3 linked regions of the Prochlorococcus marinus str. MIT 9313 genome follow. The protein of the gene in region 1 interacts with the protein of each later gene in a pairwise test. Links are inferred from orthologs where the notes say so. Each region holds a gene or a part of one and is shown on either strand. Other genes may lie near its edges.

Evidence for each region.
Region 2: the proteins of ftsZ (region 1) and rlmN interact in binary tests that used the Escherichia coli proteins (3 or more experiments, as listed by UniProt). The link is inferred for Prochlorococcus marinus str. MIT 9313 from one-to-one orthologs.
Region 3: the proteins of ftsZ (region 1) and AKG35_RS00710 interact in binary tests that used the Escherichia coli proteins (3 or more experiments, as listed by UniProt). The link is inferred for Prochlorococcus marinus str. MIT 9313 from one-to-one orthologs.

The regions. Positions count from the first base shown.
Region 1 is NC_005071.1:364,316-367,418, reverse strand. What follows is about bases 25-2,972. They hold ftsZ (cell division protein FtsZ), read left to right. Parts: upstream 25-917; coding sequence 918-2,027; downstream 2,028-2,972. Other genes in these bases: panB (3-methyl-2-oxobutanoate hydroxymethyltransferase), read left to right, coding at 2,182-2,972; AKG35_RS01710 (cell division protein FtsQ/DivIB), read left to right, coding at 25-729. In the rest of the region: more of AKG35_RS01710, read left to right, coding at 1-24; more of panB, read left to right, coding at 2,973-3,000. UniProt on the Escherichia coli protein: Essential cell division protein that forms a contractile ring structure (Z ring) at the future cell division site. The regulation of the ring assembly controls the timing and the location of cell division.
Region 2 is NC_005071.1:1,584,880-1,587,858, reverse strand. The notes cover bases 146-2,969. They hold rlmN (23S rRNA (adenine(2503)-C(2))-methyltransferase RlmN), read left to right. Parts: upstream 146-934; coding sequence 935-2,005; downstream 2,006-2,969. Other genes in these bases: AKG35_RS08005 (sodium:solute symporter family protein), read left to right, coding at 2,048-2,969; AKG35_RS08015 (high light inducible protein), read left to right, coding at 786-938; AKG35_RS08020 (DNA-directed RNA polymerase subunit beta'), read left to right, coding at 146-727. In the rest of the region: more of AKG35_RS08020, read left to right, coding at 1-145; more of AKG35_RS08005, read left to right, coding at 2,970-2,979.
Region 3 is NC_005071.1:160,738-163,653, forward strand. Bases 14-2,774 are described here. They hold AKG35_RS00710 (rod shape-determining protein), read left to right. Parts: upstream 14-748; coding sequence 749-1,801; downstream 1,802-2,774. Other genes in these bases: AKG35_RS00700 (DedA family protein), read left to right, coding at 14-208; AKG35_RS00705 (single-stranded DNA-binding protein), read right to left, coding at 219-605; mreC (rod shape-determining protein MreC), read left to right, coding at 1,806-2,549; AKG35_RS00720 (hypothetical protein), read left to right, coding at 2,549-2,774. Outside these bases: more of AKG35_RS00700, read left to right, coding at 1-13; more of AKG35_RS00720, read left to right, coding at 2,775-2,916. UniProt on the Escherichia coli protein: Forms membrane-associated dynamic filaments that are essential for cell shape determination. Acts by regulating cell wall synthesis and cell elongation, and thus cell shape.

The sequences.
Region 1 (3,103 bases):
CGAGAGCAACTGATCTACCTCTGGCGAATGTTGACATTCATCTCTATTGCAGCAGGCCTGGGATGGGTACTACTCAGCCAAGGATGGAGCCTCAACAACGCCAAGCAAATCCATGTGCAAGGCAGCCGCAACATCCAAACAAACACCGTGATCAAGGCCGGTGCGCTCCACTTCCCCCAGCCACTTCTTGGTTTCAATCCCAAAGAACTAGAGCAGACCCTGCTGCGCAAACTGCCGCTCAACTCGGTCGTCGTGCAAAGGCGCCTACTCCCTCCAGGAATAGATGTGGCTCTTCAAGAACGAAAACCCGTTGCTTATGCACTACGAAAACGCGCCTATGGCCAAGAGCAGGGCATGGTCGACAGCACTGCGATGTGGATACCACTCAACGTGGCAAAACAAGGCGAGCGTCCCTCTACAAACTTGACTGTAGAAGGCTGGACGGCCAGCAAACGGCAAGCCATTTCCCAGGTACTGGAGCAACGAAATCAGCTTGGTAGCCCCCTAGAGCGAATCCTCGTGGCTCCTGATGGAGAGCTCAGCCTGCAAACCAAGACCCTTGGCCTGATTCAGCTAGGCAGCAATAGCACCCTGCTGAAGGAGCAACTAGAAACTGTGGCCCAATTGAGCAAAACCCTGCCGTCAAGTTTTCGCCATAAAACAGGCACAACAATCGACATGAGCGATCCCTCCAAACCGGAACTGCAAATGCCCCAACCTTCTAAGTGAGGTCAATCGTCCTGCAAGGCATGCCAAGCAAAAGCAATGACAGATGACCTGAAATCGCCAAATGTCCGTTACAGAGATGGCGCAAAAAATCAACTGTGTTGAAACTTTCAGCGAAAAGCTCCCACACAGACATAATGCATCAACACCTCAATGGTTCGACATCGACAATGGAGATGGCGATCAAAAACATGTCCATGTCCACCTCCATGGAGACCGCAGGGATCCTTCCCAGCCAATCAGCTCGCATTGAAGTAATTGGCGTCGGCGGAGGCGGCAGCAATGCCGTCAACCGCATGATTCTCAGTGACCTCGATGGTGTGAACTATCGGGTCATGAATACGGACGCTCAGGCCCTGCTTCAGTCTGCAGCCAGTAACCGCGTGCAGCTGGGTCAGACCCTTACGAGAGGGTTAGGAGCTGGCGGTAATCCCAGCATCGGCCAGAAGGCGGCGGAGGAATCTCGAGCAGAACTGCAACAAGCTCTGCAAGGAGTCGATCTCGTCTTCATCGCCGTTGGCATGGGTGGCGGAACCGGCACTGGTGCCGCTCCAGTGGTTGCCGAAGTTGCCAAGGAAAGCGGTGCGCTCACTGTGGGCATCGTCACCAAACCCTTTAGCTTTGAGGGACGTCGTCGCATGCGACAGGCCGCTGAAGGCATTGGCCGCCTGGCCGATCATGTGGATACCTTGATTGTGATCCCCAACGACCGCATTAAAGACGTCATCTCCGAAGCTCCGCTTCAAGAAGCCTTCCGAAGTGCAGATGACATCCTGCGTATGGGTGTTAAAGGTATCAGTGACATCATCACCTGCCCTGGCCTTGTCAATGTGGACTTCGCCGACGTGCGTTCGGTGATGACCGAAGCCGGCACGGCCCTGCTAGGGATTGGTGAAGGTTCAGGACGTTCCAGGGCGATAGAAGCAGCCCAGGCTGCCATCAGCAGTCCGCTACTGGAAGCGGCCCGCATCGACGGAGCCAAAGGTTGCGTCATCAACATCAGCGGCGGTCGCGACATGACCCTTGAGGACATGACCTCCGCATCGGAAGTGATCTACGACGTGGTCGATCCAGAAGCCAACATCATTGTTGGAGCTGTTGTAGACGAGAAACTCGAAGGTGAAGTTCACGTCACCGTGATCGCCACAGGCTTTGAAGGCAACCAGCCTTACCGGAGCGAACGCTCAATCAACAAGATTGCCTCTCAATCGATCTATAGCCAGCCTGAAGCCAACGAATCGGGCGCACGAATTCCAGAATTTCTGCGCAAGCGTCAACCTCGCAACGATAACGAGATCTAACCTTCATCCATGTGGGTGACCCGGAGTCCACGCCTGTCACGAGCATCCCGTGTGGCTGCTCCCTTCCGGTCCTGACCAGATTTAGGCGTCGCGGCCGCATGGGTCCGAGTCAACACGATGCTAGCAATGGACCCTCGAGGGCCTGGAGAAGCAGATGCGCCCCAGCGAATTAACTCAACTCAAGCAGGACGGGCGAGCGATCAGCATCCTCACAGCCTGGGATGGCATAAGTGCGGCCTTGGTTGAGGCCGCTGGAGCCGATGTGGTTCTAGTAGGAGACTCCCTAGCGATGGTGGCACTGTGCCATGCAACCACCCTGCCTGTGACAGTGGAGCAGATGCTCCACCACACCAAAGCGGTGGGGAGGGGTTTCACTCGCCCTCTGCCACAACAGCCCCTCGTCGTCTGCGACCTCCCATTCCTGAGCTACCAATGCGGAGAAGACAAGGCTGTAGCTGCAGCTGGAAGCCTGCTCAAGCACTCCTGTGCAGCCGCCGTGAAGCTAGAAGGAGCAGAGCCAGAGGTCCTAGCAGTCATTGAGCGTCTGGTGCGCATGGGGATCCCAGTCATGGGGCATTTGGGCCTCACTCCACAAGCAGTACATCAGCTCGGCTACCGCCGTCAGGCGGAGGACCCTCGCAGCCAAGCGCAAATGCTGCAACAAGCAAAACAACTTGAGCAAGCGGGCTGTTTCGCCCTGGTGGTCGAACATGTGCCGAGTTCCATCGCTCGTTGCCTGAGTCAACAACTCACCATCCCCGTGATCGGTATCGGCGCTGGCGAAGATTGCGATGGACAGGTAAGGGTCACCGCTGACCTGTTGGGACTGACTCCCAGCCAACCCCCCTTCAGTCAACCATTGATCCAAGGTCGCCAGCTGTGCGTAGAAGCCCTTCAAGGTTGGGTGAAGCAACTGCATCAGCAGGCAAAGACTGCCACCACAACAACATCTCCACCAGAACCTGATTGCTGATGGCCATCCCCTCGGGGTCACTGAGCTGCCAACGTCGTCCATGCAGCTCTAACCAGCCCCGATCCAACGCCGCCTGCCAGCGCACCTGCAACGACGGCAATAG
Region 2 (2,979 bases), 1.2 Mb from region 1 along the record:
TTTGGTTACTGAGGTTCAGAATGTCTACAAGTCACAGGGTGTCTCGATTGACGACAAACATATTGAGGTGATTGTCCGCCAGATGACTAGCAAGGTGCGGATTGAGGATGCTGGTGATACCACTTTGCTGCCAGGGGAGTTGATCGAATTGCGTCAGGTGGAGGACACCAATCAGGCTATGGCGATCACTGGTGGAGCCCCTTCTGAGTTCACACCTGTTCTGCTGGGAATTACGAAGGCGTCTCTGAACACCGACAGCTTCATCTCGGCGGCTTCTTTCCAAGAGACCACACGAGTGCTCACTGAAGCCGCAATCGAGGGTAAGAGCGATTGGCTACGTGGTCTCAAAGAGAATGTGATCATCGGTCGGTTGATTCCCGCCGGCACTGGCTTCAGTGGCTTCCAGGAAGAGTTGCGAGCCGAGGCGGGGCCTCATCCGGACATCCTCGCCGAGGACCCTGCTGGCTATCGCCGAATGCAGAACTTGCGTCCGGATTACACCGTGGACATGCCTGCAGCTCCTGCGGCCAGTTCGACTGCTGTGTTGGCTGACCCCAGTGACGCTGATTTGGAGGCCACACGCAGTCGTCATGGGATCGATCCAGCGGCTAGCAACTTCGCTGCTTTTGTTCGTCCTACTGGTGAGAATGAACTCGAGGAGGAACAGCTGCCAGATCCATCCGCTCTCGAGGGTCTTCAGCAGGAGGGGCTGCTCACTGAGGAGTGAGCAGCCCCTCCTGAATGTTCGTTTCTGCTTTGTAAACGCTTGATTGAGGCCTTCATCCATGCTTGAGCCCACCATCATTCCGCAACGGCGAAAGCCTCGTTATGGCTTTCACAGCCATAACGAGAAGCTCAATGGACGTATGGCGATGCTTGGCTTTATTGCCTTAATGGTGGTGGAGGCAACACTCGGGCATGGTTTGTTGATCTGGTGAGTTCTACCCATCTGCCTGGCGGCAATCAGGCGTTACTGGGTTGTAGTGCTACTGAACTAGAGGGCTGGGCTGTGGCAGAAGGCCAGCCAGCCTTCCGGGGCCGTCAGTTGCATGAATGGCTCTATGCCAAGGGAGCCAGAAGTTTTGAGGCGATCACAGTGTTGCCAAAGTCATGGCGCCTCTCGTTGCAACAGCGAGGCATCACGATTGGGCGGTTGTTGGAGGTGAACCGGGCTGTTGCGGTGGATGACACGACCAAGTTGCTGCTGGCAACGGTTGATGGCGAAACCATTGAGAGTGTAGGCATCCCAACCCAGCAACGTCTCACAGTGTGCTTATCCAGTCAGGTGGGCTGTCCAATGGCTTGTCGCTTCTGTGCTAGCGGGAAGGGAGGGCTGCAACGATCGCTGGCCACACATGAGATTGTTGATCAGGTGTTGAGCTTGCGCGAGGCGATGGATCGCCGTCCTTCCCACGTTGTCTTCATGGGTATGGGTGAGCCTTTGCTCAACATTGAAGCGGTCTTGGCGGCGATTCGTTGCCTGAATATTGATCTAGGTATTGCTCAGCGTCGTATCACTGTGAGCACCGTGGGTGTCCCCCATACGCTGCCCCATCTGGCAGAGCTGGCGATGAAACGTCTAGGTCGCGCCCAGTTCACCCTGGCCGTGAGTCTGCATGCCCCCAATCAAGAGTTGCGTGAACGTTTGATACCTACCGCTTGCGCTTACCCCTTCGAGACTCTGCTTCAAGACTGTCGCCATTATTTGGCAGTGACTGGTCGACGGGTGACTTTTGAGTACATCCTGCTTGGAGCACTTAATGATCAGCCTCAGCATGCAGAAGAACTAGCGGATCGGGTTAGGGGCTTCCAGAGTCATGTGAATCTGATTGCCTACAACCCCATCGACGATGAGGGTTTTCAACGTCCTAATCCAGAGACGATTGAGGCCTTTCGGCGTGTATTGGAGCAGCGTGGGGTGGCAGTGAGTTTGCGTGCAAGTCGAGGGCTGGATCAGAATGCCGCCTGTGGTCAGCTCCGCCGCCAGCACGCTGCCACCGGCTGAGATGGACTAGCTGAGTCACACTGCGATCAACCGCCTAAGGATATGGCTGCCATTGATTGGATGATCCTCGTTGGTTATCTCGCCATCACTCTCGTGATTGGACTTTGGTTGTCTCGTCGCAATCGAAGTGAGGATGATTACTTTGTTGCGGGACGTCGACTCAGTGGTTGGTTGGCTGGGGCTTCGATGGCCGCAACGACATTTTCGATTGATACCCCTCTTTATGTAGCCGGTCTGGTTGGCACACGAGGATTGGCCGGCAATTGGGAATGGTGGAGCTTCGGCCTGGCGCATGTCGCCATGGCAGTTGTCTTTGCTCCGCTCTGGCGACGGAGTGGGGTGCTGACCGATGCTGCATTCACCGAGCTGCGTTATGGCGGAGCGCCTGCTGCCTGGCTGCGTGGGATTAAAGCATTTTTGCTCGCACTGCCGGTGAATTGCATCGGTATCGGCTATGCCTTCCTGGCCATGCGCAAGGTCGTAGAAGCCCTGGGCATCGTGTCTGGCAGCCCTGTGGAAGTGCTTGGCGGCACCCCTGACACTGTTGTGCTGTTGGCAGTCGTGGCTGTGATGGTGCTTGTTTACACCGTTGCTGGGGGCCTCTGGGCTGTCGTGATCACCGATTTCGTGCAGTTGCTGTTGGCTCTTTTGGGAGCGGTTGCGGTGGCGTGGGCCGCCGTTCATGCAGCCGGAGGGATGGACGCCATGCTCGATCAACTGAGGGGGTTAGAGCGACCTGAACTGCTGGCGATTGTGCCTTGGCAATGGAATGGTGATGGCTTTGATTGGATTGGTGGCGCCGAGATCAGTGTGGCCACATTCCTGTCTTATCTCACTGTCCAATGGTGGAGTTTCCGTCGCAGTGACGGTGGTGGTGAGTTCATTCAGCGAATGTTGGCCACGCGGGACGAGCGTCAGGCTCAACTGGCTGGCTGGGTGTTTCTGGTGGTCAACTATCTGGTGCGCAGTTGGTT
Region 3 (2,916 bases), 200 kb from region 1 along the record:
TTTCCTGATCTGGACAACAGCAGGCAGCCTGATTTGGACTTTGCTACTCACCCTGGCTGGGTTGGGGCTTGGGGAGGGTTACAGCAATGTGGAGTTGTGGATAGATCCTGTCTCCAAGGTTGTAAAGGGGGCCCTGGTTATTGCGGTGTTGGCTGCCGTGGTGTGGCTGGGCCTGCGCATTTGGCGCAGGCGTCATCACACTCATTGATCAATGAGTCTTAAAAGGGGACTTCCTCTTCACTTGGGCCGTCCCCAAATCCCCCTCCGCCAAAGTTGCTCGCTTCTGCATCACGTTTTGAACCTAGAAGCTCTAGACGGTCCACCCGCACAACAGGCTTGGTTCGCTCTTCTCCGGTGTTGCGATCGGTCCAGCGGTCCAGTTTGAAGCTACCGATGATACCCAGCAGAGATCCTTTTTTGACATAATCCGCGGCGACTTGAGCCTGTTTGCCCCAGATCTCTAGGTTGAACCAGTCTGGTTCATCGTCGCGACTGCGACGGTTCACGGCCATGGTGAGGTTGGCGACAACCGTTCCCGATTCGAAGTAGCGAACTTCTGGATCACGGCCTGCTCGGCCGACGAGTGTGACGGAATTTACGCTCATGAATGAAACCTATTTGTTTGAGTTTGGTCAATGATGCGCCACGGTTTAAGTGGCTGCTTATAAGGAGTTCCACCCTCATCGCTGGGTGTAACAAGCTGCATTGGCTACGCCACCTATGATTCGCCGACTTGAGTCCAGCGCTTGTGTTTTTTCGTCGCTTTCAATTGTCACGCGACATCGGCATTGATCTTGGTACTGCCAATACCCTGATTTACGTTTCAGGCAAAGGGATTGTGCTTCAGGAGCCTTCTGTCGTAGCCCTGGACTTGGAGAACGGTGTGCCTCTGGCGGTGGGTGACGATGCCAAGTTGATGCTTGGCCGCACCCCTGGCAATATTCGTGCCGTGCGTCCACTGCGCGATGGCGTGATCGCCGATTTCGATGCAGCTGAGCAGATGCTGAAGACCTTTATTCAGAAGGGTAATGAAGGTCGAGGCATTGTCGCTCCTCGCTTGGTGGTGGGTATCCCGAGTGGAGTGACCGGTGTCGAACGGCGTGCCGTCCGGGAGGCAGGCATGGCAGGAGCTCGGGAAGTTCATCTGATTGATGAGCCTGTTGCAGCCGCCATTGGAGCTGGTCTTCCTGTTACTGAGCCGATTGGAACGATGATCGTTGATATAGGAGGAGGCACAACCGAGGTGGCGGTGCTCAGCTTGGGAGGAACTGTGTTGAGTGAGTCGGTTCGAGTGGCCGGTGATGAAATTAGTGATGCCATTGGGGTTTATTTGAAGAAGGTTCACAACCTTGTCGTCGGCGAGCGCACGGCCGAGGAGATCAAGATCCGCATTGGCTCGGCTTTCCCCAATCACGAGTTTGATCAGCAGGCCATGGATGTGCGTGGTCTGCATCTGCTCTCCGGTCTGCCACGTTCGATCAATTTGCAGGCTGGAGACTTGCGGGAGGCGATAGCAGAACCCCTCAACGTGATTGTGGAGGCCGTGAAGCGGACCCTTGAGCGCACACCACCAGAATTAGCTGCTGACATTGTTGACCGTGGCATCATGCTTGCGGGTGGAGGAGCCTTGGTGCGCGGGATAAGCGATTTAATTAGCCATGAGACAGGCATCTTTACTCATGTTGCAGAGGATCCCTTGTTGTGTGTGGTCAATGGTTGTGGTCAGGTCCTCGAGGATTACAAGCGACTTCGCAGGGTGCTTGATACTCCGGAATTCACTCGCTCTTCAATGACGGCCTGAATCGATGGGGGTTTCCCCTTGGCAGGCATCTTTCCGTTGGAGGCGTTGGCGTGGAGGTTTGCCTTGGCTGTTGTTAGTGGCAGCGCTTGGTTTGGTGCGTTGGAGTAAAGGCGCCGGTTTTGCCGATGCTTATGCCCTTCTTAGTCGGCCGTTTTGGCCTGGATCAGCCCAGCGAGAATGGATCCAGTCTGGTATTCAGCTCGAGCAGCAGAGCAAACTTCGGTTGCTTGAGCAGGACAATCAACGACTTCGCGGGTTGCTTGCTCTTGGTCAGGCCTCAGGATCTGGGCGCATTTCCGCGGCTGTGATTTCCCGTACCCCGAAGGGGTGGTGGCAGCAACTGGAACTGGGCAAGGGGCGATTGCATGGCATTGCTCAGGGTGATGCTGTGATGGGGCCAGGAGGATTACTGGGGAGAATTCAAAGTGTCACCCCTGCCACTGCACGTGTTCAACTGCTCACTGCGCCAGGTAGTCGGGTTGGAGTTTGGATACCGCGAACCAAGCGTCATGGACTCTTGGTTGGTGTGGGTACGAGTAGGCCTCAGTTGGAGTTTCTCGATAAGAATCCCTATGCAGTGCCAGGTGATCTTGTCAGCATCTCGCCTGCCAGCACATTGTTGCCCGCCAGCCTGCCTGTAGGGGTGATTCAGAAAGTGGATGACCGCGCAGTTCCGGCTCCTCGTGCAGCTGTGCAGTTAATCGCTGCACCAGAAGCCATCGATTGGGTGCAGGTGCAGATTCGCTGATGGCGCGCCTTCATCAGCAACCGATTTGCTTGGCTTCAAGCCTCTTCGTGCCTTGGCTGACCCTCGCTTCACCGACCTGGGTGAGTCTTTCTGGGGTGGGTCCGTGCTGGGCGGTGTTGTGGTTGTTGCCTTGGGCCCTTGTTGATGGACCTGTCTCTGGACTCACTGCTGGCCTTTGTCTTGGCTTGGTATTGGATGGCCTTAACCTTGGTGGTGCGAGTCAACTGCCGGCGTTGATGGCGCTTGGATGGTGGTGGGGGCGGCTAGGCAGGCGTGCTCCACCGATTCAGGGCAGTTTCAATCTCGGATTATTGGCATGGATAGGTACAGCTCTGGTTGGCTTGAGTCTTTGGCTGCAAACGCTTTT